3 regions of the Planococcus sp. APC 3900 genome follow, and region 2 is predicted to be linked to each of the others. Evidence: riboswitches for the same ligand, from Rfam matches in the RefSeq annotation. Region 2 holds a riboswitch; each other region holds the start of a gene.
The links. A riboswitch is a leader RNA that binds a small molecule or an ion and turns the genes downstream of it on or off. The one in region 2 is predicted to bind thiamine pyrophosphate.
Positions count from the first base shown of each region.

Region 1 (7,153 bases), on a different contig from region 2:
ATTTCGCCGATCGATTCAGGCTTGCTGATGCTGCCAGGTGCACTGGTTATGGGCTTCATGTCTCCAGTCACCGGCCGGTTATTTGACCGATTCGGCGCAAAAGTGTTGGCCATTCCCGGCTTGGCGATTGTTGTGCTGACGACGTTCATGTTCAGCCAGTTGAGCCTGGATTCCAGCTACCTTAGCATCATGATGATTTACACGTTGCGCATGCTCGGTATTTCTATGGTCATGATGCCGGTCATGACAAATGGGTTGAATACGTTGCCGATGAAAGCTTATCCGCATGGAACGGCCATCAACAATACCTTGCAGCAAGTTGCGGGTGCGGTCGGTTCAGCTTTCCTTATTACCGTGATGAACACACGAACGGAGTCGACAGCGAAAGAGCTGGCGGCGGCCGGAACAGCTCCTGAAAGCATCATGAACTTGGCTATGCTGGATGGCATCAACTTCTCATTTTTCGTTTCCACTTTTATCGCGTTAGTGGCATTAGTGCTGTCTTTCTTCATTAAGAAGCCGGTACGTCCTGTCACTGAGACGGAAAAAGAGATCGTCTACCGACAAAAAGAAGTAACTGAATAATCAACTGAGCCAGTCCTTTTGCGGACTGGTTTTTCTTGCGTGAAAAAGGCGACAGAACACCAAATATGGTACACTAAAAGCATTGAAAAGAAGGTGGAATCGCAGATGACTTTTGTAAATGAATTAAGCCCGATGTGGCAAGAAAAATGGGAAAAAGCTGGATTTGAAACGGCTATGCCGATCCAGGAACAGATGATTCCGGAAATGTTGGCAGGCAATGATATCGTTGCTGAATCACCGACCGGATCGGGTAAAACATTGGCTTATGTATTGCCGATCCTGGAGCGCGTCAACCCTGAAAAACAGGCAATCCAGGCAATGATCGTCGCACCGTCGCAGGAATTGTCCATGCAGATCGTCAACGTATTGCGTGAGTGGACAGAAGGTACGGATGTCACCGTTACGCAATTGATTGGCGGGGCAAATATGCAGCGCCAATTGGAGAAGTTGAAGAAAAAACCGACGATTGTCGTAGGGACGCCTGGACGTTTGAATGAATTGGTGAAATCCAAAAAACTGAAAATGCATGAAATCCGGATATTGGTGCTGGATGAAGGAGATCAGTTGATGGCGCGCGAACACCGGGGCATCATGAAAGATCTGATTGAAAAAACTCAGCATGAACGCCAATTGGTGCTGGTATCTGCTACAATCACCGAAGAAATAGAATTGGTGGCGGAACGGTTGATGCAGCATCCTACACGTCTGCAGGTAACGGCTGAAGATTTGCCGATGCTTGGAAAAGTGATGCATTCATTCATCAAAGTGGATGAGCGTGACAAGACAGAAATGCTGCGCAGCCTGTCGCATATTCCCGGCATGAAAGGCTTGGCATTCGTCAATAACCTGGACCAATTGCTGATGAAGGAAAATAAACTGAAATTCCGCGATGCGAAAATCGTGACCTTGCATTCTGAAATGAAAAAAGATGAACGCAAAAAAGCCTTGGATGCTTTCCGCAAAGGTGAAGTTGCTGTATTGATTGCGACAGAAGTAGCAGCGCGCGGTTTGGATATCGATAAAGTGACGCATGTCATCCATGTCGATGTACCGCAAACAGTTGAGCAATACCTGCATCGTTCAGGCAGAACCGGAAGAGCGGGAGCAGATGGCGAAGTATTGACTTTGCTGGCTTATTCCGATGAACGCCATTACAAGAAATTCACGAAGGAATTGCCTTCCAAGCCTGTCCAAAAAGTGATTCATGGCGGGAAACTGATTGAAGGTTCCAGCAAAACCATTGCTGCAAAGGGGAATAAACGATGAATTTTCAAGAGAAGCTTGAGCAATATGCTGATTTGACGGTTTATGTAGGATTGAATGTCCAAAAAGGACAATTAATCGTAATCAATACGACGACTGACACGCTTGAATTCACACGCCTGGTTGTCAAGAAAGCATATGAGGCAGGGGCCAAGCGGGTCCAAGTCAATTATGAAGATCCTGTTTTGACACGGACGCATTTCGAATTGGCGCCAGATGAGGCATTTCAGGAATATCCGGAATGGTCTGTCGTTCAACGCGATGAAGTGATCAATACAGGCGGGGCCTTCCTGTGGATTGACGCTGAAGATCCGGATTTGCTGACAGGCATCCCGACTAAGCGCCTGGCTGATTCACAAAAATCTGCCGGCAAAGCATTGGAGCGTTATCGCCAAGCGGTCGGTACAGATAAAGTGGCTTGGTCGATCGTCGCTATTCCTTCACCGAAATGGGCACAAAAAGTCTTTCCGGATTTGCCGGCTGAAAAACAGATGGACGCCTTATGGCAAGCCATCTTCAAAACAGTGCGTATCGGCGAAGGTGATGCGGTCGAAGCTTGGAAAAACCATATCGCTTTGCTGGAACAGCGCGCTGCTCAATTAAACGATAAACGCTATGTGAAGTTGCAGTACACTGCACCTGGCACACAATTGACCATTGAACTTCCCGACAAACATATTTGGATGTCCGGCGCTTCAAAAACGCCTCAAGGCAATCCGTTTATCGCCAATATGCCGACAGAAGAAGTTTATACGGTGCCGTTAAAACATGGAGTCGACGGCAAAGTCCGTAATACGAAGCCATTGGTTTATCAAGGCAATGTCATTGATGGGTTTACGCTGACCTTTGAAAAAGGCAAAATTGTTGAAGCTAAAGCGGAGACGGGGCAGGAACTTCTCAATGAAATGATCACTGCAGATGAAGGAGCGGCTTATTTAGGGGAAGTGGCGTTGGTGCCGCATCATTCGCCAATTTCCGATTCCGATATTCTGTTCTACAATACCTTGTTTGATGAAAATGCTTCGAACCATTTGGCAATCGGCGACTCTTATCCGACTTGCTATGAAGGGGCACGCGATCTGGAACGTAATCAACTGGAAGCCATCGGTTTGAACACATCAATCGTCCATGAAGATTTCATGATTGGCAGCGATAACATGGATATTGATGGAATCACCGCCGATGGTTCAAAAGAGCCTATCTTCCGGAACGGAAATTGGGCATTCTAAGAGGTGAATGACATGAAAAAGTATTGGATCGCGGCAGTGGCTGGCCTTCTGCTTTTCAGCGGAACTGCTTCGGCACAAGCAGAACTCAAGATTCCGGCAGCTTACATCGCTATCGGTGATTCGCTGGCGGCAGGGCAAACACCTGAACGCGAGATAGATGCTGGGTACGCCGACATGATTGCACAGGAATTGTCACGCAATCAGCCTATGGCTTTCTACTCGAAAAATTTGGCGTTTCCGGGATTTACAACAGCTGACGTATTAGACAGCATCCAGTCGGATGAAGCGAAGAGCGTGTTGGCATCGGCCAACCTCATTACCGTTTCAGCTGGAGCGAATGATTTGCTGCGCCTGGTCCAAGACGATCCGGCACAGGGATCGCTGACTTTCCAGCAGATCCAGGCAGATTTTGCACTCAATGAAGCAAGAAAGAATATGGAGTTGATTTTGGCTGAGCTGACTGAGCTCTCTCCGAATGCGGATGTTTATGTGATGGGCTATTATTTCGCTTATCCGCATGTCCGTGACAGCCAAAAATCCGGAACAGCCAAACAACTGGACCGGCTGAATGAAATTCTGGAACGTTCCGCTGAAAAAGCAGGAGCGACATTTGTTTCCGTAGACCAATCATTCGGCGATGAGGCTGTAGAAAAAATTCCGAATGCAGCTGACGTCCATCCGAATGCGGCTGGCTATCAGGCAATGGCCAATGCGTTTTTTGATGAATATCAGGCAACGTGGACAGTTGAAGATTTTGAATTGCCGCCACCGAATCCATTGACATTCGAACAGATAATGGAAGCGGAGGAGCAGGATGGTGATGGAGGGCAGGAAGAAGAGGGCAGTGAGACTGAAGAGACAGCTCAGCGGCCATCCAATCATAGTCCGACCGGTTACCTGGCTTTGCGGGAAGCAATGCCTTTTATTTAGAACATCAAAAGCAACTTATAGCCTAAAAAAAGTTCCGGCATGAATTTCATGCCGGAACTTTTTGTTTTAGCGTTTTTTTCCACGCGTCGGAGTTTGCTGTGTAGAAGCCGGTTGCCCAGCTTTTCCTTGTTTTCTTTTATTTAATACTTTACGGATAATCGGATAAGCGATGGGGCCATATTTTATCGCGGATTTCACTAGTCGTCCAATTGCCATATAAATCTCTCCAATCATAGGGTTAGTAATTAGTATTTTCCCGAATCGGGCAGTGTGCAAACATTTTTACGCTGATTGCGCATGTGCCAGCAGAATGTCTTTGTATTCATGGACGCTGGAAATCAAGACATACTCGGCGTTGCCATGCCAGTCATCTCCACTTGGTCCAAATTCAATGGCACCTTCGCCGCCGGTGACGGCTGCATAATACCGTGTATCGGCTGCACCGTGCTGGCCGAATAATACGGCTTCTTTATCAGTCGTTTCGAGAATCGCTTTTTGCAGAGTCTGGATAAATGGGTTTTCTTTTGTTGTTGTCAGCGCAGGTGTTGAACCTGAAGCTTTATAATCCATGTCGATGTTCAAGGTTTCAGCTAATTCTGCTAATTGCCGAACGATTTCCTCTTTATCCTGTCCAGGCATAAAACGGATGTCATAAGACATCTCGCACGTTTCAGGCACCACGTTATAACGGTCTCCTGCTTTAATGATCGGCAGGTTCACCGATGGCTGCTCATAATACTCAGTAGATTCTTTCCGGAATGGCAGCTCTGTTGCAGCCATATGGAATTTCATAGCGGATTCGATGGCATTGATGCCTTCCCAAGGGCGGCTGCCGTGTGCGGGCTTGCCTTTGAAAACCATATCCATTCGTAAAATCCCTTTCGACTGCAATCCGACTTTTAAGCCTGTCGGTTCTCCGCAAATAACAAAATCACCATGGAAGCCTTGCTCGACCAACCACTTAGATGTATTGCGGCCACCGATCTCTTCGTCGGTGACAATATGTAATTGAACTTTTCGGTTCAAACCGCTAGGCTCCAGTTCAATAAAAGCTTGCATCATTGCTGCAACACCCGCTTTCATATCAGCTGCGCCGCGTCCGTAAATGCGGTCTTGTTCTTCGACTGGCACAAACTGTTCTTTATGGCCAGGAACTACATCGACATGGCCATTCCAAACAATGGTCTCATTGCCTTGTCCTTTCTCAGCAGTGAGCATCAAGTAGCCTTTATTGTCGTGGACAGTAACCATTTCTCCTTTTTGTTTCAGCCAGTCGGCACAAAAAAGGAGAGCTTCATTTGCTGCTTCTTTTGTATCACTTTGAATTTTAATCAATTCCTTCAATAATTCAATCATTCATTCGGCAACCCAGAATCCCGGCTGCCTCCACCACCTTTCGGATTTTTTCACTACCATCACTTTACCCTGTCAGAGCTACTTAAAACAGCCTTGCATTAGAAAGAGGCCTTGTGTACAATACAGGTGACTGAATAAATATTTGTATACACCACAAGGGGAGCTTTAGCTGAGAGTGAACAATCTGTTCTTACCCTTTGAACCTGTAAGTTAACACTTGCGCAGGGATGTGGATGGAAACCGGCTCTTACAACGGCGCCAGGCTCTGTCCTGGCGCCGTTTTTAATATGGTTTTATTCACGGCCCTTCTGGTGATGTGCACAACACATTAAGGAGGAAGTCATGAGAAATAAAAAAGTATTGTTGATGATGGAGATTGCCATTTTTGCAGCTCTTGGATTTGTATTGGATTTTGTTTCTTTCCGGATGCCGCAGGGAGGTTCGGTCAGTCTGGTGATGATCCCGATTATTTTAATCGCATTTAGGCGAGGTGTCGGCGCGGGTGTACTGACCGGGATTTTGGTGGGATTGCTCCAAATTGTTTCCGGATTTATTTCTGTCGCGCCTTTATCATTCGGATTTGTTGTCATGCAGGTTTTATTGGATTATCTTCTGGCATACGGAGTTGTAGGGCTGGCTGGTGTCATGCGCACCAAGTATCTGCAGCATGCGCATGCCAAGCAAACCGGCAAGATGTTGGCCGCTATTGTCGCAGGGGTGTTGATTGCATCGGTGTTGCGTTATTTGGTTCACGTCATCACAGGAATCCTGTTTTTCGGTATGTTTGCTGAAGGCAATGTGGTCATCTATTCAGCGATCTATAATGCTACCTACATGATACCTGTATTCTTGCTTGCCGCTTTTGTCTGTTCCGCACTTTTTGCCGCTGCACCCAGATTAGTGGATGCCGCTAATACGAATTAACACAAGCAAAGGGCTTTCCGGGAATTCATTCCGGAAAGCCCTTTGCTGTTTAGGAGTTCGAGCTTGCTTGCTAGTTTTTTCAAATCTGCCAAGAAGCCTCCAGTTTAATTTTGTGGTATAATTCTTGAATAGAAAAGCTTGAAAGAAGGGTCTTTGATGATAGCAACTACTGATAAAGAAATTGAAATGCTGAAAAAAGCCGGCCAAATGGTGGCTGAAATTCGCGAGGCGATGAAAGCAGCAACCAAAGCTGGAGTCACTACCAAGGAAATTGACGACTTGGGCGGTAAATTATTCGAGGAGCTGGGCGGAGTTTCCGGTCCGAAATCAGAATACGATTTCCCAGGATATACATGCATCAGCGTTAATGAAGAAGTGGCGCACGGCATTCCAGGCAATCGTGTTATCCAGGATGGTGACATCGTAAATATCGATGTTTCTGGTTCATATGAAGGATATTTCTCTGATACGGGAATTTCCTTTGTTGTAGGCGAAGGGCATCCGGATAAAGAAAAAATATGTGAAGCAGCCGCATCTGCGTTCGACCGTGCGATGACAAAAGTCAAAGCCGGCGCTAAACTCAACCAAATCGGCAAGGCAGTGGAACGTGAAGCAAAAGAACAAGGCTTGTTTGTCATTAAAAACCTGACTGGCCATGGCATCGGGAAATCACTGCATGAAGCTCCTCAGCACATTTTGAACTATTATGATGCATGGGAAACGACCATCCTGAAAGAAGGCATGGTACTTGCAGTAGAACCGTTTATCTCACAGAAAGCTGAACATATCGTGGAATCAGGAGACGGCTGGACATTCATCACACCGGATCAGTCATTGGTTGCGCAAATCGAGCATACGGTGCTTGT
Region 1 covers NZ_JASDCT010000010.1:35,959-43,111, reverse strand. Annotated here, with positions in the region: gene QMA04_RS16660 (MDR family MFS transporter) at 1-585, shown strand, start outside; gene QMA04_RS16655 (DEAD/DEAH box helicase) at 691-1,851, shown strand; gene QMA04_RS16650 (aminopeptidase) at 1,848-3,077, shown strand; gene QMA04_RS16645 (SGNH/GDSL hydrolase family protein) at 3,090-4,007, shown strand; gene QMA04_RS16640 (hypothetical protein) at 4,074-4,223, opposite strand; gene QMA04_RS16635 (M20 family metallopeptidase) at 4,290-5,363, opposite strand; TPP riboswitch at 5,510-5,608, shown strand; gene thiT (energy-coupled thiamine transporter ThiT) at 5,706-6,287, shown strand; gene map (type I methionyl aminopeptidase) at 6,444-7,153, shown strand, end outside.
Region 1: it holds a riboswitch for thiamine pyrophosphate, as region 2 does, so the genes downstream of both, thiT (energy-coupled thiamine transporter ThiT) here and tenA (thiaminase II) in region 2, are expected to answer to the same signal.

Region 2 (7,153 bases):
GCTGGACATGACGTATGCTTCCTGGAAAATCTGGAAGCCGCCGATCAGGCTCGTAACCACATCGAAAAAAATGACAGGTGTGATCATCGGAAGGGTGATATGCCGGAATTGTTTCCAGGTATTCGCTCCATCAATTTCCGCTGCCTCATATAAGGACTTGGAAACCCCTTGCATACTGGCCAAGTAGAGCAGCATCGAGCCGCCAACACTCCACATCTTCATTAAGATGAGTGACGGTTTTGTCCAGTCCGGATCAAAAAGCCAATTCGGCCCATCGATATTAAACCAGCCCAGAATCAGATTTACCATGCCGGTTCCAGGGTCCAGTAATTGCATCCATAGCAAATAGACGCCTACGCCAGAAAGTACAGCCGGCAAATAATACAGCGTACGGAAAAAACGAATGCCAGGAATGTCCTGATTTAACAAAGCGGACAGCAAAATTGCGCCGATGGTGGTTAAAGGAACCGAAAAAGCTACAAAATACAAGGTGTTCCATAAAGAAGTCCAGAAAAGATTGTCTGCTGTAAAAAGTCCCTGATAATTCTCAACACCGATAAAGTCCATTCGGGAGGTGATGTTGTAATTCGTGAAACTTGCCATGAATGAAAATACCAGTGGCCCGGCAGTAAAGGCCAGAAAACCGATAATCCATGGCAAAACGAACAGGTAACCGTAAATGCTTTCCTTACGGCGCATCGTCAATCTTTTTTTCCCCAAAGGATTCCCCCCCTTACTGACTATTCTTTTCTACCAGACTTTCCACCTCGGCCTGTGATTTGGCCAATGCTTCTTTGGCTGTCATCGAGCCCAGGAAAAACTCCTCGATATTTGGATTAATGTAACTTGTGAAATCAGGTGCCACAACAGGAACCGGAGTCAAGAGCGTATATTCCATATTGTCGACAGCCATTTGATAGACCATTGAACCGTCATCTGTAAATTCATCGGTTTCTGCAGCTTTTTCCGCTGCTTCAATATTGGCCACATTATCGAAATTCTGGACAGCCCAATATTCCTGTGCGTCTACATCTGTCAGGTATTTAATGAATTCAAAAGAAGCTTCTGGATTTGCTGCGCCTTCCGGAATTTCAGCTACAAAACCGCCGCCCCAGCTGGTATGCCCGCTGCCGGTTTCAAATTCAGGGAGAGGCGCTACTCCGAAATTCAGGTCTTCCGCGTAATCACGGATTTGTGTATAGAAAGTAGGAGTGATGGCATACATCGCCAAACTGCCATTGAAGAACGGATTTCCTTGTTGGCTGTCGATCTGCGCTTTATAGGCGTTGATGACATTATCCCCGTATCTTGTCTGCCAGGTTTTCAGCCATTCGAGGGTTTCCAGATTGGCTGGTGTATCAATCTGAACATTGTTGTCTTCATCAAAATAATTTTGGCCATCGGAATTCAGCATCCAAACGTCGAAATCGATGCCCCATCTCGGATAAAAACCGATCCGTTCGTAATCATTGCCGTTTTTAACATCGAGCTTTTCTGCATATTCTTCGAGTTCAGCCCAAGTAGTGGGCGGCTTCTCCGGATCTAGACCGACTTCTTCAAAAGCATCCTTGTTATAGAAAAGGACACGCGTGTCGGTATTGAAAGGGATGCCGTAAGAATCTCCTTCGTGAAGTGTAGCGTTCCACAGTTCCGGATAGAAACGGTCTGAGATATCGTCTTCTTCAAGAAACTCTGAAAGATTCATTGCCTGGTTTTCCTGGCCACGAAGTGCTGTTGAGTTGATATCGTTTATTACCACATCAGGCGGATCCCCAGCAGCTATGGCAGCTAGCTCTTTTGTCCAAATATCTCCAAAAGGAAGATACGTGTGCTTTACTTCAATCTCATCCTGCGATTCATTGAAATCGGCAATAATCTGCTCGATTACCGGACGGCGAATTTCAGAACCCCAGAATGTCCAAAAGTCGATGACGGTTTTTCCATCTTCGTTGACCGCATTGTCATCATTATTGCTGGTCTGAAAGCCTGCACACCCGCTTAATGTCAAAGCCGATCCCATTAAACCAATTAAAAACAAGCGTTTTTTCTTCATTTCTTCCTCTCCTTTTCTGTTTTGATGGGCACAAGCTGGGGTATCTATAGAATGCATTAACTTCGACTTCCGAAGATTTAAATGGAATGCCCCAATAGCTCTTTTAGATTCGTTCCCCTTTCTAAAGGATTAAAAATCCCTCTAAACAAGCTTTTGCAGCAAGAACTCGCAATGTGAGTGCGTTTACATGATAATAAAAATTTGTAATTGACGGACAATTAACTATACTTAAGAAAAACATTCAAAAAGGGAATGCGGAATGGCAGAGATCAAAATCGAAAAGCTCGGGAAAAGATACGATAATGGTGCTCTTGCTGTATCAGATTTTAACCTGAATATCCAGGATGAAGAGTTTATCGTCTTTGTCGGCCCGTCAGGATGCGGGAAATCCACGACTCTCCGGATGATTGCAGGCCTGGAAGAAATAACAGAAGGTGAGTTTTTTATAGACGGCAAACTCATGAATGAAGTCCAGCCGAAAGAACGTGACATTGCGATGGTTTTCCAGAATTATGCCCTTTATCCGCATATGACCGTGTATGAAAATATAGCTTTTGGATTGCAGCTGCGAAAGTTCAAGAAAGCGGAAATCAAGCGGCGTGTCAATGAAGCCGCCGCTATTCTGGGATTGGAAGATTATTTAGACAGAAAACCGAAAGCATTGTCAGGCGGACAGCGGCAGCGTGTAGCTCTTGGGCGTGCGATTGTCCGTGACGCCAAGGTCTTCCTGATGGATGAACCTTTATCCAACTTAGATGCCAAACTGCGCGTTCAGATGCGTGCCGAAATCGTTAAGTTGCACAGACGGTTGAAAACCACAACTATATATGTAACCCATGACCAGACAGAGGCCATGACGATGGCTTCTCGAATCGTGATTATGAAGGATGGGCTGATTCAGCAGGTCGGCTCTCCAAAAGAAGTCTACAATTTTCCTGAAAACCGGTTTGTGGGCAGTTTTATCGGTTCTCCTGCCATGAATTTTTTTGAAGGAAGAATTGATAAGGGACGTTACGTGATGGGGGACAAAATGCTGGACATCCCACCACAGATGATGGAAATGCTGAAAAATGAAGGCTATGAAGGAAAATCAGTTACGCTGGGAATCCGGCCGGAACATATTCATGTGAACAATGAAGATCTGTCGAATATTCCAACCAGTGAGTTTGAAGCAGTCATCACGGTTTCTGAACTGACAGGAGCAGAAACGATTCTTCATGCGGTTTATGCCGAACAGGAATTCATTGCTCGCGTAGAAGCTACCACGACTATCGAGCCGGGCCATACGGCAACGCTTGCATTCGATATGGCTCACGTCCACTTCTTTGATGATGAAACGGGAAATCGGATAAAAGCTGTAGAATTTTCTGAATCTATGCTATAGTGATTTCGAAAACACAAATAAAAACACCACTAGGGGAGCCGGATATCGGCTGAGACAGGCATAAGCCTGGACCCTTCGAACCTGATCTGGATCATACCAGCGGAGGGAAGTGGCGACCGTCTGCTATTTTCTTTTACAATCGCAAACGCCGCTTCCCTTTGCCGGGAAGCGGCGTTTTTATTTTGTGAAAAAAGTTGCAGTGCTTAGCCACTTGCAACTGGATATAGAAAAAGGGAGATGGAGAAATGACATTTTGCAAAGAAGTAAGAAAAGAATGCGACAGCCTGTGGCAGGCAAGTTTCGATCATCCGTTTGTGAAAGGCATAGCAGATGGAACCTTGCCGATCGACAGATTCCGTTTCTATGTTATGCAGGATGCCTATTATTTATCGCACTTTGCGAAAGTGCAGGCGCTTGGTGCATCAAAGGCCAAGGATCTGGAAACGACACAACGTTTTGCATTCCATTCTGCACATACTTGCAGTGCTGAGCTGGCATTGCATGAATCGTTCATGGAAATTTTGGAAGTCACTAAAGAAGAGTGGGCTGCTTTTGAACCGTCTCCAACTGCATATGCCTATGTTTCGCATATGTATCGTTCGTCAGAAGGCGATCTGGCCGATGTGTTGGCCTCTATTTTGCCTTGCTACTGGCTTTACTTTGAAATCGGTGAACGTTTGAAACATGCCAAACCGGACCACCCTATTTATAATCGGTGGATTGAAACATACGGTTCCGATGAGTTTGCTTCACTTGTCAACGAACAGATTTCGCGCATGGACAAGCTGGCGGAAGGACTGCCGGAAATACGGAGGCAGGAACTGAAAAATCATTTCCGGAAAAGCAGCTACTATGAATGGAATTTCTGGGAACAGGCATGGAAAAAAGAATCCTGGGCATTAGAGACTATTAAAGAAGTAGGTGTGTAACATGTTCAGCCAAATAAAACGTGAAAATCCGCTGATCCATTGCATCACCAATCATGTAGTTTCGAATTTTCAAGCCAATGGCCTATTGGCGATCGGCGCTTCTCCGATCATGGGAGAAGCGCCTGAAGAAGCAGCTGAACTTGCCCGTTTGGCGCAGGCCTTGTCATTGAATATCGGAACCTTGCATGCAGAATCGCTGAAAAGCATGCTGACAGCCGGAGAGGCGGCCAACCGGCTGGGTATTCCTGTCGTACTGGATCCTGTCGGGGCAGGAGCAAGCAATTTCCGGAAGAAGGCTGTAAAAAAAATTTTGGACCTGGTTGACGTTAGCGTCCTTCGGTGCAATGCAGGAGAGCTCGCAGCGGTAGCCGGGAAACAATGGCAGTCGAAAGGTGTGGATGCAGGAGAAGGGCTCCTGGAAGTCCGGGAGCTTGCCGTCACCACTGCAAAAAGATTTAACTTTGTGGTAGCGGTCACTGGAAAAACGGATATTGTCACTGATGGAAAACAAGTGATTGAAATTCCTTTTGGAGATCCGATCATGGCTTCGATTACCGGTACGGGTTGTTTGCTTAGCAGCATTGTGGCTGCTGCGATGGCAGTCCGGCCAGAAGACCCTGTAAAGACTGTCAGCAACGCATTGCGTTTTTATGCAATCGCCGGTCAGCTGGCTGCGAAATCAACGAGTCTTCCGGGAGATTTTCAAGCGGCTTTCATTAATCGTTTGGCCAGCCTGACGGATAGCGGTGTGGAAGAACAGATCTATTTACAGGAGGGATTACGATGAGCAGAATTCCGCAGACTTTAACAATTGCCGGATCGGATTCCGGAGGAGGTGCGGGCATCCAGGCAGATTTGAAAACGTTTCAGGAACTGGGAGTTTACGGAACGTCTGTGGTCACCGCCGTGACTGCCCAAAATACGACAGGAGTCACCGCCATTTATCCCATGTCTGCCCAAGCCGTGCAAACGCAATTAGAAGCTGTCGGCAGCGATTTTAAAATAACCGCTTTAAAAACCGGCATGTTGTTCAATCCGGAAATCATCAAAGAAACTGCTGCCGCGATCCAGCGATTCAACTGGAGGAATGTGGTTGTGGACCCGGTGATGATCGCCAAAGGAGGAGCCAATTTACTGCAGCAGGAAGCAGTGGAAGCATTAAACCGCCATTTGCTGCCTGTGGCTTTACTGGTCACGCCAAACATCCCGGAAGCAGAAGTGCTGACAGGCATCCCCATTACAGATGTCTCGAGCCGCCGCCTGGCTGCTGAAGAGATTCTGGCAATGGGAGCCAAGTCAGTTGTCATTAAAGGCGGACACGGAACAGATCCGCAGTATGCTGAAGATTACTTGCTGCAGGCAAATGGGGAATCGCTGCTGTACCGCTCAGCGCGGATTGCGACTGGACAGACACATGGCACCGGCTGTACATTTGCGGCGGCAGTGACCGCGCAGCTGGCTAGAGGGCAAGAATTGCAGGATGCAATCCATACAGCCAAGCAATTTATTCACGCTGCACTCAGCGAGCCCTTGAATATCGGCTCAGGCCATGGGCCGACTAACCATGCTGCGTATAAAACGGTGTTAGCCGAAAGCAAGGAGGCTGCGAACATTGAAGTTTTCCGATAAGCCCTCCATTTATTTTATTATGGGATCCAGGAATTCAGGAGACCGCAATCCTTTTGAGGTATTGAAAGCGGCGTTGGAAGGTGGAATCACACATTTTCAGCTGCGCGAAAAAGGTGAGGGTGCATTATCGGGCACTGAATTGCTGGCGTTTGCTTTGCATTGCCAACTATTATGCAACGCTTACAAGGTTCCCTTCATTATTAATGATTCAGTCGAGCTGGCCTGCCAAATTGGAGCAGACGGTGTACACATCGGGCAGGATGATCTAAGCGCCTCCCAGGCACGCAAACTAATCGGCAAGGAGAAAGTCTTGGGCGTCTCTGTCCATTCTTTAGAAGAAGCGAGAAAAGCTATGGAGGATGGTGCGGATTACGTCGGGATGGGCCCGGTATTTGGGACAACTTCAAAAGCTGATGCAAAAAAGCCGGCAGGTGTTAAAGGGATTCTGGCAGTCAAAAAAGAATTTCCTGAATTGCCGGTAGTGGGCATCGGAGGCATCACTGCTGAAAATGCAGGTCTTGTATGGGCGGCGGGAGTTTCTGGAGTTGCCGTCATCTCAACAATAACTGAAGCGAAGGATATTGCGGGGCAGGTTGCTGCCTTGCAAGCTGCCAATAAAGAAGGTGTTCGAAAATGAAAACTAGAAAACTGGTTCTGATGGCGATGTTTGTCGCTATTGGAGTGGCTGGTTCCGCTTTTGTTTATTTTCCCGCTGGAATTGCCCGTGCATATCCCATTCAGCATGCCATCAATGTCATCGCTGTAGTTCTTTTTGGTCCGGGTCCAGCGATCCTGATCGCTTTTTTGACAGGTGTCGTCCGAATCTTGACCGGTACCGGATCGTTGCTGGCTTTTCCAGGCGGGATGATTGGAGCGTTGTTGGCGGGGATGATGTATGCGAAGTTCGGGAAAATCTGGTTAGCAGGCTTAGGGGAAGTAGTGGGTACTGGAATCATCGCATCTTTGGTTGCGGTGCCCTATGCGCGGATTTTGCTGGGTACTGAATTTGGCGCTTTGTTTTTTGTGCCGCCCTTTTTCATTTCCAGTTTGACCGGTGCCATTTTAGGAGGCATATTGGCAATGCGCCTTGCGAAAGCTGATCCTTTAAAAGCATGGTGAAAATCTCGGAATTTTCTTGCAGGTGTTTATAAATTCTCA
Region 2 covers NZ_JASDCT010000001.1:445,407-452,559, forward strand. Annotated here, with positions in the region: gene QMA04_RS02205 (carbohydrate ABC transporter permease) at 1-720, opposite strand, end outside; gene QMA04_RS02210 (ABC transporter substrate-binding protein) at 734-2,053, opposite strand; gene QMA04_RS02215 (ABC transporter ATP-binding protein) at 2,313-3,437, shown strand; TPP riboswitch at 3,459-3,562, shown strand; gene tenA (thiaminase II) at 3,683-4,366, shown strand; gene thiM (hydroxyethylthiazole kinase) at 4,368-5,153, shown strand; gene thiD (bifunctional hydroxymethylpyrimidine kinase/phosphomethylpyrimidine kinase) at 5,150-5,995, shown strand; gene thiE (thiamine phosphate synthase) at 5,979-6,632, shown strand; gene thiW (energy coupling factor transporter S component ThiW) at 6,629-7,114, shown strand.

Region 3 (7,153 bases), on a different contig from region 2:
TTGGTGTTGCTTATCGAATAATGGAGGCGGCGTTTGATGCATTATATGGCAATGAAGTGCCGAGCCGCGAGGACATTTCCATTGTATCAGGACACGGCGGCCCCGGTTTCTGCGACGCGTTTGAGTTTGTGACGCGGGCAGATACCCGCGGCGAATACCTAGTGGATGTCAGTTATCCACAGGCACAATACGATCCGCACCGGCCGACTTCATATGCTTATGTGTTCAAGCGGCAAACAGGAGAGCAAGTGGAAGTCAGTTTGAAGGAAGATTTCCTGCCGGCAGTATTTTACGAGTATCTGAAAAAAGGGCGGGAAAACAGTTTTACAGCTGAAGAGTTTGAAGCATGTGAGAAGTTGAAGAAAGAGTTGTGCATGCGCGCATTGAAGATGCCTTTAGAAAGTTTATTGGAAGTTCGGCATGTATAGATACGATTAAGAGCAGGAAAACTGGTAGATCCAGTGTCCTGCTTTTTTCGTTGATTCCGTTAAAAAGCAGTTACTTCTCTAAAGACAGGGCTATGTCCATGGAATCTCATAAATCATTTTGGCACCAAGTGCTTTTATTTCAATTTCGGGGGAAGAAGATTTCAAGTCAGCCATTTGAATGGCAGCAGCTTTTTGAGCATCTTCAAAGTTCATGTGATTTTCGATTGTTTGGAGCGGTTGCAGTTCAAAAGGAGCAGAAGGCGATTCTTTTATAAATAATAATATTATGTAACCTTCTTGTATAGAAGTTTCCATAAACGTATTAGGCTCGATTAATAATTCATTGTCAGGGAAGTAGCTGATTTTATCTTCACAGATGATCGCAATTTTTTTCAAAATCCATATTTTCGAGTAGCCGGAAGAAATGGTGGATTCGACTCGCTCAAGTACAGTTTCCAGATGCTGTTCAAACAACGGAAACAAATGCGGATGGTGAGGGACAAAGGTAAAGTAAATCCGGCTGTCTTGTTCATCGAGCAGTTGAAAGCGATTCACAGTAATTCCTCCCCGTCGATTCGAAATATGTAACTGCTTTCATTATAATCGATAGTAGCCTCGGGAACAAATGGCTGTTATTCGTAATACATGTAAAAAACTACATAAGGTTATATAGAAAAGTTCAAAACACGCAATAAGAAGAAAAAATAAAAAGCGAATAAAAGACAGAAGCAAAAACAAAAAGACGATTCTCGAATTAGCAATCGTCTTTTTATCAATCAGCTCATTATACAGGAGGATTTTCCACACCAAGCTTAATCCAATCTTCTTTCGGGGGACCATAGACACCAAAAGGTTTGAGGCCGGCTTGGCGAATCAGTACAGTCATCTGGCCACGATGATGGACCAAATGTTTGATGAATCCCATCAGAATTTGAGCGTTCGTTTCCTGGCGGCCAAAAGCGTTTTGCACTTGCTTTAAGGTTTCGTCCGTCCATTGCTCTTGGAGTGCTTTTGATGCTTGCTGGCTGAGGTGTTTGAATGTCTCAGCAATTTCCTTAGCAGATGACGGAACGGTTTCATTGTTGTCGACCTGTTCGATCTCTAAACCGAAATGAGCCAAGTAGTCGGGAATGCCAGTCGTGATGTGCCAGGCGATTCGGCCCAAAGACCGTCCTTCAGGATAGACTTTTTGTTCCAGCGATTGATCTGTTAAACCTTCCAGGACCTGTTGAGTCAATTCGGCTTCTTTTTGCCATTCATTGATGAAATCCGTTAATGTCACGTACATGCTGAATCCCTCCATTAGCGATAAATTAGCAATCACTGCTTCCACTTAAATTAACATAGCCGGCAGCATAATGGAAATACGTTGCCGGCAAAGTGCTAGCAGTCAATCACCATTTTGAAGGATGGATTTTATCAAAGATGTTCAATGATACTGAAAACAGCTTGAACATTTCAGCTCAGCCAGCTGCCGCCAATGCAACTGGCGAGCAGAATGACCAAAAAAACTCCGGACATCCATATATCGGTGCGACCGACCCTGACCGGCCGATAATAGGCACTTCTTGGCTCTCCGGTGAAGCCTCTTGCTTCCATGGCAAATGCAGAACGTTCCGCTTTTCGGACAGCGCCTGCAAGCATTGGAATCAAGATGCGGCGCATCTCGAGCAAACGCTGCCAACTGTATTTTTTCATTTCGGCACCACGCAGTCGTTGTGCCTGCTGAATCTGGGTAAATTCGTCTTTCATGACCGGCAGAAACTGATAGCCGACCATGATGCCATATGCCATTTTAGGCGACAGCTTTAGCTGCTGCATCAGGCTCATGATGAATTTCACGGGATCGGTGGTGAAGGCGAACAGCAACGACAAAGTGGAAAACGCCATGACACGTAAAGCCAATGACAGCGCACGAGCCCATTGTTCATCCGTCACGTCAATTCCGGCAAATGACCAGATGACAGTCCCGCCTGTGTCTGCACCGAATACCACAGTGGTCCATAAATAGCCGAAAGCGCCGATTGAAAAGGGCAGCATGAACAACAGCCAGAGTTTCCATTTTGTGCGGCTCATCGTCAGCTGCAGGAGGAGAATACCTAACCAAAACAGCAGCGGCGTCCAAGGGTTAAAGAAGAATGCCAGTGCGAGCATCGACACGGTAACAAGGACAAACTTGACGGACGGATTCATGTCATGCAAAAGATTCCGCAAGACGGGACACTCCTTTCGGCGCCAGCAAATGATGCTGTTCCAGCAGCTTATCATTTTGCCAAACATCTTTTGCAGCAAATTTGCCGGTCATTTTGCCGTCTTTAATAAGCAGCACCGAATCAGCCAAGCTCGCTGCAAATTCCATATCATGCGTGATGATCAAAAAAGTTGCCCCTTCTTTTGAGCGCTGGTCAATCAAAGCAAATAGCTCAAGCAACGCAGCTGTATCCTGTCCGGAGGTCGGTTCATCCATCAACAGCACTGGCCGTTTATCCGCGAGCATGGCAGCTATCGCTACGCGCCGTTTTTGCCCATGGCTGATGGCAAATGGATGGGCTTTCTGTATTTCCTCAAGACGCAGACTATCCATCAATTGGGTTAACTCGAACGGAGTGGAGGCCCCAGAAAAAGCGACTTCCTGTTGGACGCTTTGCGTCAGAAACAGGTATTCCGGCGATTGCGGCACATAGCCGATGCCATCCGATTCTACCTTTCCGCTCGTCCGTTTATAGATGCCGCACAGCGATTTTGCCAAAGTCGACTTGCCGCTGCCGTTCGGTCCGGCAATCACCACCACTTCGCCACGGCTGACGGAAAAAGACAGCGGTGCAAGCAGTTGCCGATCTTTGATTGTGACAGAAAGCTTTTCTGTCTGTAAGGCCACTTCCGACTGGCAACTGGACTGCCGTTCAGGAAATGAAACCGGCTGCCGCGGGATGAATGGGAGGTCTGCGTCGATAGCGCCATTACAGCTCAATTGAATTTCTCGCCCGAAAAACGTGCCCCAGCTATCGAGACGATGTTCGACCGCAACAATAGTCAGGTTGGACTGCTGCTGAAGTTCTTCCAGCCACTCGACAAATTGTTTGGCAGTATAAGGATCAAGATGAGACAAAGGCTCATCTAGCAATAGAACTTCAGGGTCCATAATCAATGCACAAGCGGTTGCCACACGCTGTTTCATTCCTCCGGATAGAGATTGGATAACGGAATGGCGCAGGTGTGAAAGTCCAGTGACTTCCAAAACGGTGGTGATACGCGGTTCCATTTCATTAAACGATGCATGCAGGTTTTCCAGCGTGAATGCCAGTTCTTCTTCAACGGTCGGCATGCAGAACTGGGAATCAGGATCCTGGAAAACCGTCGCAATGCGGTGATTAATTTCACCTGGCGCATATTCATCCGCAGATTTCCCGAACAAACGGATTTCTCCGCCTACTAAACCATCGCAGTTATCGGGATAGAGGCGATTGAGCAAATACAGCAATGTGCTTTTGCCACAGCCGCTTGGACCGGTTAGGACCAGCCGTTCGCCCTGCTCAACTGAAAAGGAGATGGCGGTTAAGATTTTTTCGTCATCTTCCGGAAATTGGAAAGAAAGGTCCGTTAAAGAAAAAATTTCTTCAGGCATTCACATCACCTTTTTTCGTTCGTGCAATGGCATAGCCGCGGAGCGAACCGGTCGCAAGCAAAGCGTCGCCGATATACTTGCCGCCGATTCCGGCGATAATAGCCCCGCTGAGGACACGGATGGTGAACATCAACGCGACGAATGATGGATCCAGTGCCGCATAGCCCGATACGAAATAACCGTAGACAAAGCTGAAGACAGCTGATCCGATGCCTGCAAGCATAAGGATAAGGGTGTTAAAATGCTTATAGCCGGTCAATGCAAACGCGGCCTCAGCCCCAAGCCCTTGGATAACGCCTGATAAGATCAGACGGGGACCAACGGCATTGCCGATCAGCACTTCAATGGCAGCAGCCATGGTTTCGGACAAAACTGCAGCACCGGGTTTCCGGATGATGTACATGCAGATGATCGAGACGATGAACCAGATGCCAAACATCCATTCATAGGCAATCGGCCCAATCAGTGCGGCCCAAATGTTTGCGGCGTGGAGAAACAGTAAGTAAACGATGCCGAAGACTACTGCAAACAGGGACATCAAGACCACTTCTTTTAATTTCCATGATTTCAGCATATTAAGCGCCTCCATGGGACGGGCTGTTGATGCTCATTGATACCGTCATCACCAAATGGCGATGTTCGTCTGAACGGGCATTGGTGAATGCTTCTTCGTAAAAAGCGAAGACATCATGGATATCGCCGTGTATGCCGCTTGCGTAATGCATGGAATCGTTGAAGACCCCTTGCTTTTTGGCACGGTCGACTTCCCGGTAGATGACGGCCATATAATCCGGATTGTTCATCGGATAAAGCGCAAACTGGGAAGACACGTATTGCTTGGTGGGATCGGTATTCAACAATTCATCTTCTTTTTCCAAGTAGACGTCCCCTGATGAATCGCCGGGGCAGCCAATCGAGAAGGTGCCGGACAATGCGACATGCTCACCGGTTTTTGCAGTATGCAAAGTTAACGCTTTCGCAACATTGAATACGTGATTCTGTTTGCCGCGAATGACTGTCGAAACGTCATCCGTGTGCATCCAGACGTTTGAAGTGTCCGTTTCGTTCAATGCTCCTTTAATGACTTTGATGAAATTACCGGTCATCGGATGAAGCGAAAAGCGAAATCCGACAATCGGGCTGGTACCGCATTGCAATGGTTCCATATCAACATTCCTCCTAAAAATTTGCACAAAAAAGACCGCATCCGTGAAGATGCAGCCATAATCTACAAATAACCAAAAGGAATTATTTCAGAAATGCGCCGCACTTCCTCACGCAGGTATTATCCTGATCGAGTTATAAGGGATCGAAGCTTGCGCTTGCATCTCAGCCATAATGGGCACCCCTAGTGCAGTAAACGGTATGCGGTTTTTGTGTTCGGGTTGTTCCCGATGGGTTTAGTGTAGAGGAAGTGGTGGAGGTTGTAAAGGGGGAGTTGGAAAGAAGTATGAGGTAAAAGATTTAGTAGAGGTTCTAGATTCGCTTCGGTCGCTTTGGGCATGTCTAACGCGTTGAACCAGGAAGAGCACCTGTTTCATCGCTCCGCCCAGCCCATGGACGCGCCTGCGCTTGGAGAGTTGGTGCAATTGAACGTCTTACAGATTTTGGGGGATTTGTTTCATAGCTTCCGAGTTTAAGTGATAAGTAGATTTGAACTATATAAGTTGAACTAATGATTTGGAGTAGTCGATATTCCGCAAAACAGCTACGCTTTCCAGCGGGCTCGCGCCCAATCCTCCTCGTCCGCTGCGCTCCCTGCGGTGTATCGGTCGTCTCGCTGAGCCGCAGGAGTCTCCGCTGTTTTGCTCCATATCTTTAGCGTTTTCTCTCAGAGTCGAAGTGGTATATAAAATGCTATTTCTTTAGTTCAACTTATATAGAGTCTTTTTTGAGAATTCCATTTCCAATATTTTCTTTTTAAGTTTGTGGATTTTCGTTATACTGAAAACAGTATGACTAGAGGAGGCCAATTGATGAGTACGATTTCCCTTAAAAAGAAAACAGCGAGCATTGTGCTGGAGAAAAAACAATTGACCGGTGTTGTGGCGAAAGTCGGCATTGTCTTGGACATTACAGGATCGATGCGGAAGCTGTATCGTGACGGTATTGTGCAGGAAGTTGTGGAGCGGGTGCTGGCAGTAGCGAGCCAGTTTGATGATGACGGCGAGCTGGATGTCTGGGTGTATGACAACGAATTTTCCCGTTTGCCGGCAGCGACAGAAGAGATTTTCATGGGCTACGTAGAAAAAAACATCCTGTCCAATGACAGTGTCCACAAGTTCGGGCGAAACGATGAACCGAAAGTCATGAAAGATGTGATTCAGAAATACACGAAAGAAGAGCCAAGCGATGTGCCGGTTTTTCTGGTCTTCATCAACGATGGCGGATGCAAAGCCGGCATTAAGAAATTCATTGTGGAATCGTCCACTCAGCCGATCTTTTGGCAATTTATCGGAATCGGGGATTCGAACTTCGATGTGTTGAGAAAACTGGATACGATGGAAGGCCGCTTCGTGGATAACGCGAATTTTTTCCATGTCCCGGACATCGACCAAGTGACGGATGAAGAACTGTACAATCAAATGCTGAATGAATTTCCCGAGTGGCTGAAAGAAGCGAAGGAGAAAGGCATCTTGCGCAAAAAGCGAAAATCGCCTTTGGACTTTATTTTCCCGAATCGAAACAAATGAGTGAAGCCAAAAAAAAACCCGATGAAATCTATTGATTTCATCGGAGATTTTAATTGTCTGTGTTAATTTTGCTCATAACCGGCATTGAGTTTCCGGTTGTCAGCTTTTTGAACATCGCGGTTGATTGCCGGGCGCGTCAGCGAAAAGACGGCGCAGGCAAGGGCAATCAAGACGATTACAGCGCCAACCCAAGCGGTGCTTGAGACGGAGCCGGTTTGCGTCAAGGTGAAGCCGCCGATGGCAGAACCCAGCGCAATTCCGATCTGTAAGGCGGAGTTATTGAAGCTTTGCTGAATATCTGATGTGGCAGGGTCGGTTTCAATCAAATAGCTTTGTTGAGGCGGAGCCAAACTCCAGCTCAGTGCTGCCCAAATGACCATCACCGGCAGGAAAATGATCAGTGAGAA
Region 3 covers NZ_JASDCT010000005.1:59,367-66,519, reverse strand. Annotated here, with positions in the region: gene QMA04_RS11485 (FmdE family protein) at 1-428, shown strand, start outside; gene QMA04_RS11480 (hypothetical protein) at 519-983, opposite strand; gene QMA04_RS11475 (DinB family protein) at 1,213-1,716, opposite strand; gene QMA04_RS11470 (energy-coupling factor transporter transmembrane component T family protein) at 1,887-2,642, opposite strand; gene QMA04_RS11465 (ABC transporter ATP-binding protein) at 2,623-4,053, opposite strand; gene QMA04_RS11460 (ECF transporter S component) at 4,046-4,627, opposite strand; gene QMA04_RS11455 (YkoF family thiamine/hydroxymethylpyrimidine-binding protein) at 4,629-5,219, opposite strand; TPP riboswitch at 5,308-5,413, opposite strand; gene QMA04_RS11450 (vWA domain-containing protein) at 6,030-6,746, shown strand; gene QMA04_RS11445 (MFS transporter) at 6,809-7,153, opposite strand, start outside.
Region 3: it holds a riboswitch for thiamine pyrophosphate, as region 2 does, so the genes downstream of both, QMA04_RS11455 (YkoF family thiamine/hydroxymethylpyrimidine-binding protein) here and tenA (thiaminase II) in region 2, are expected to answer to the same signal.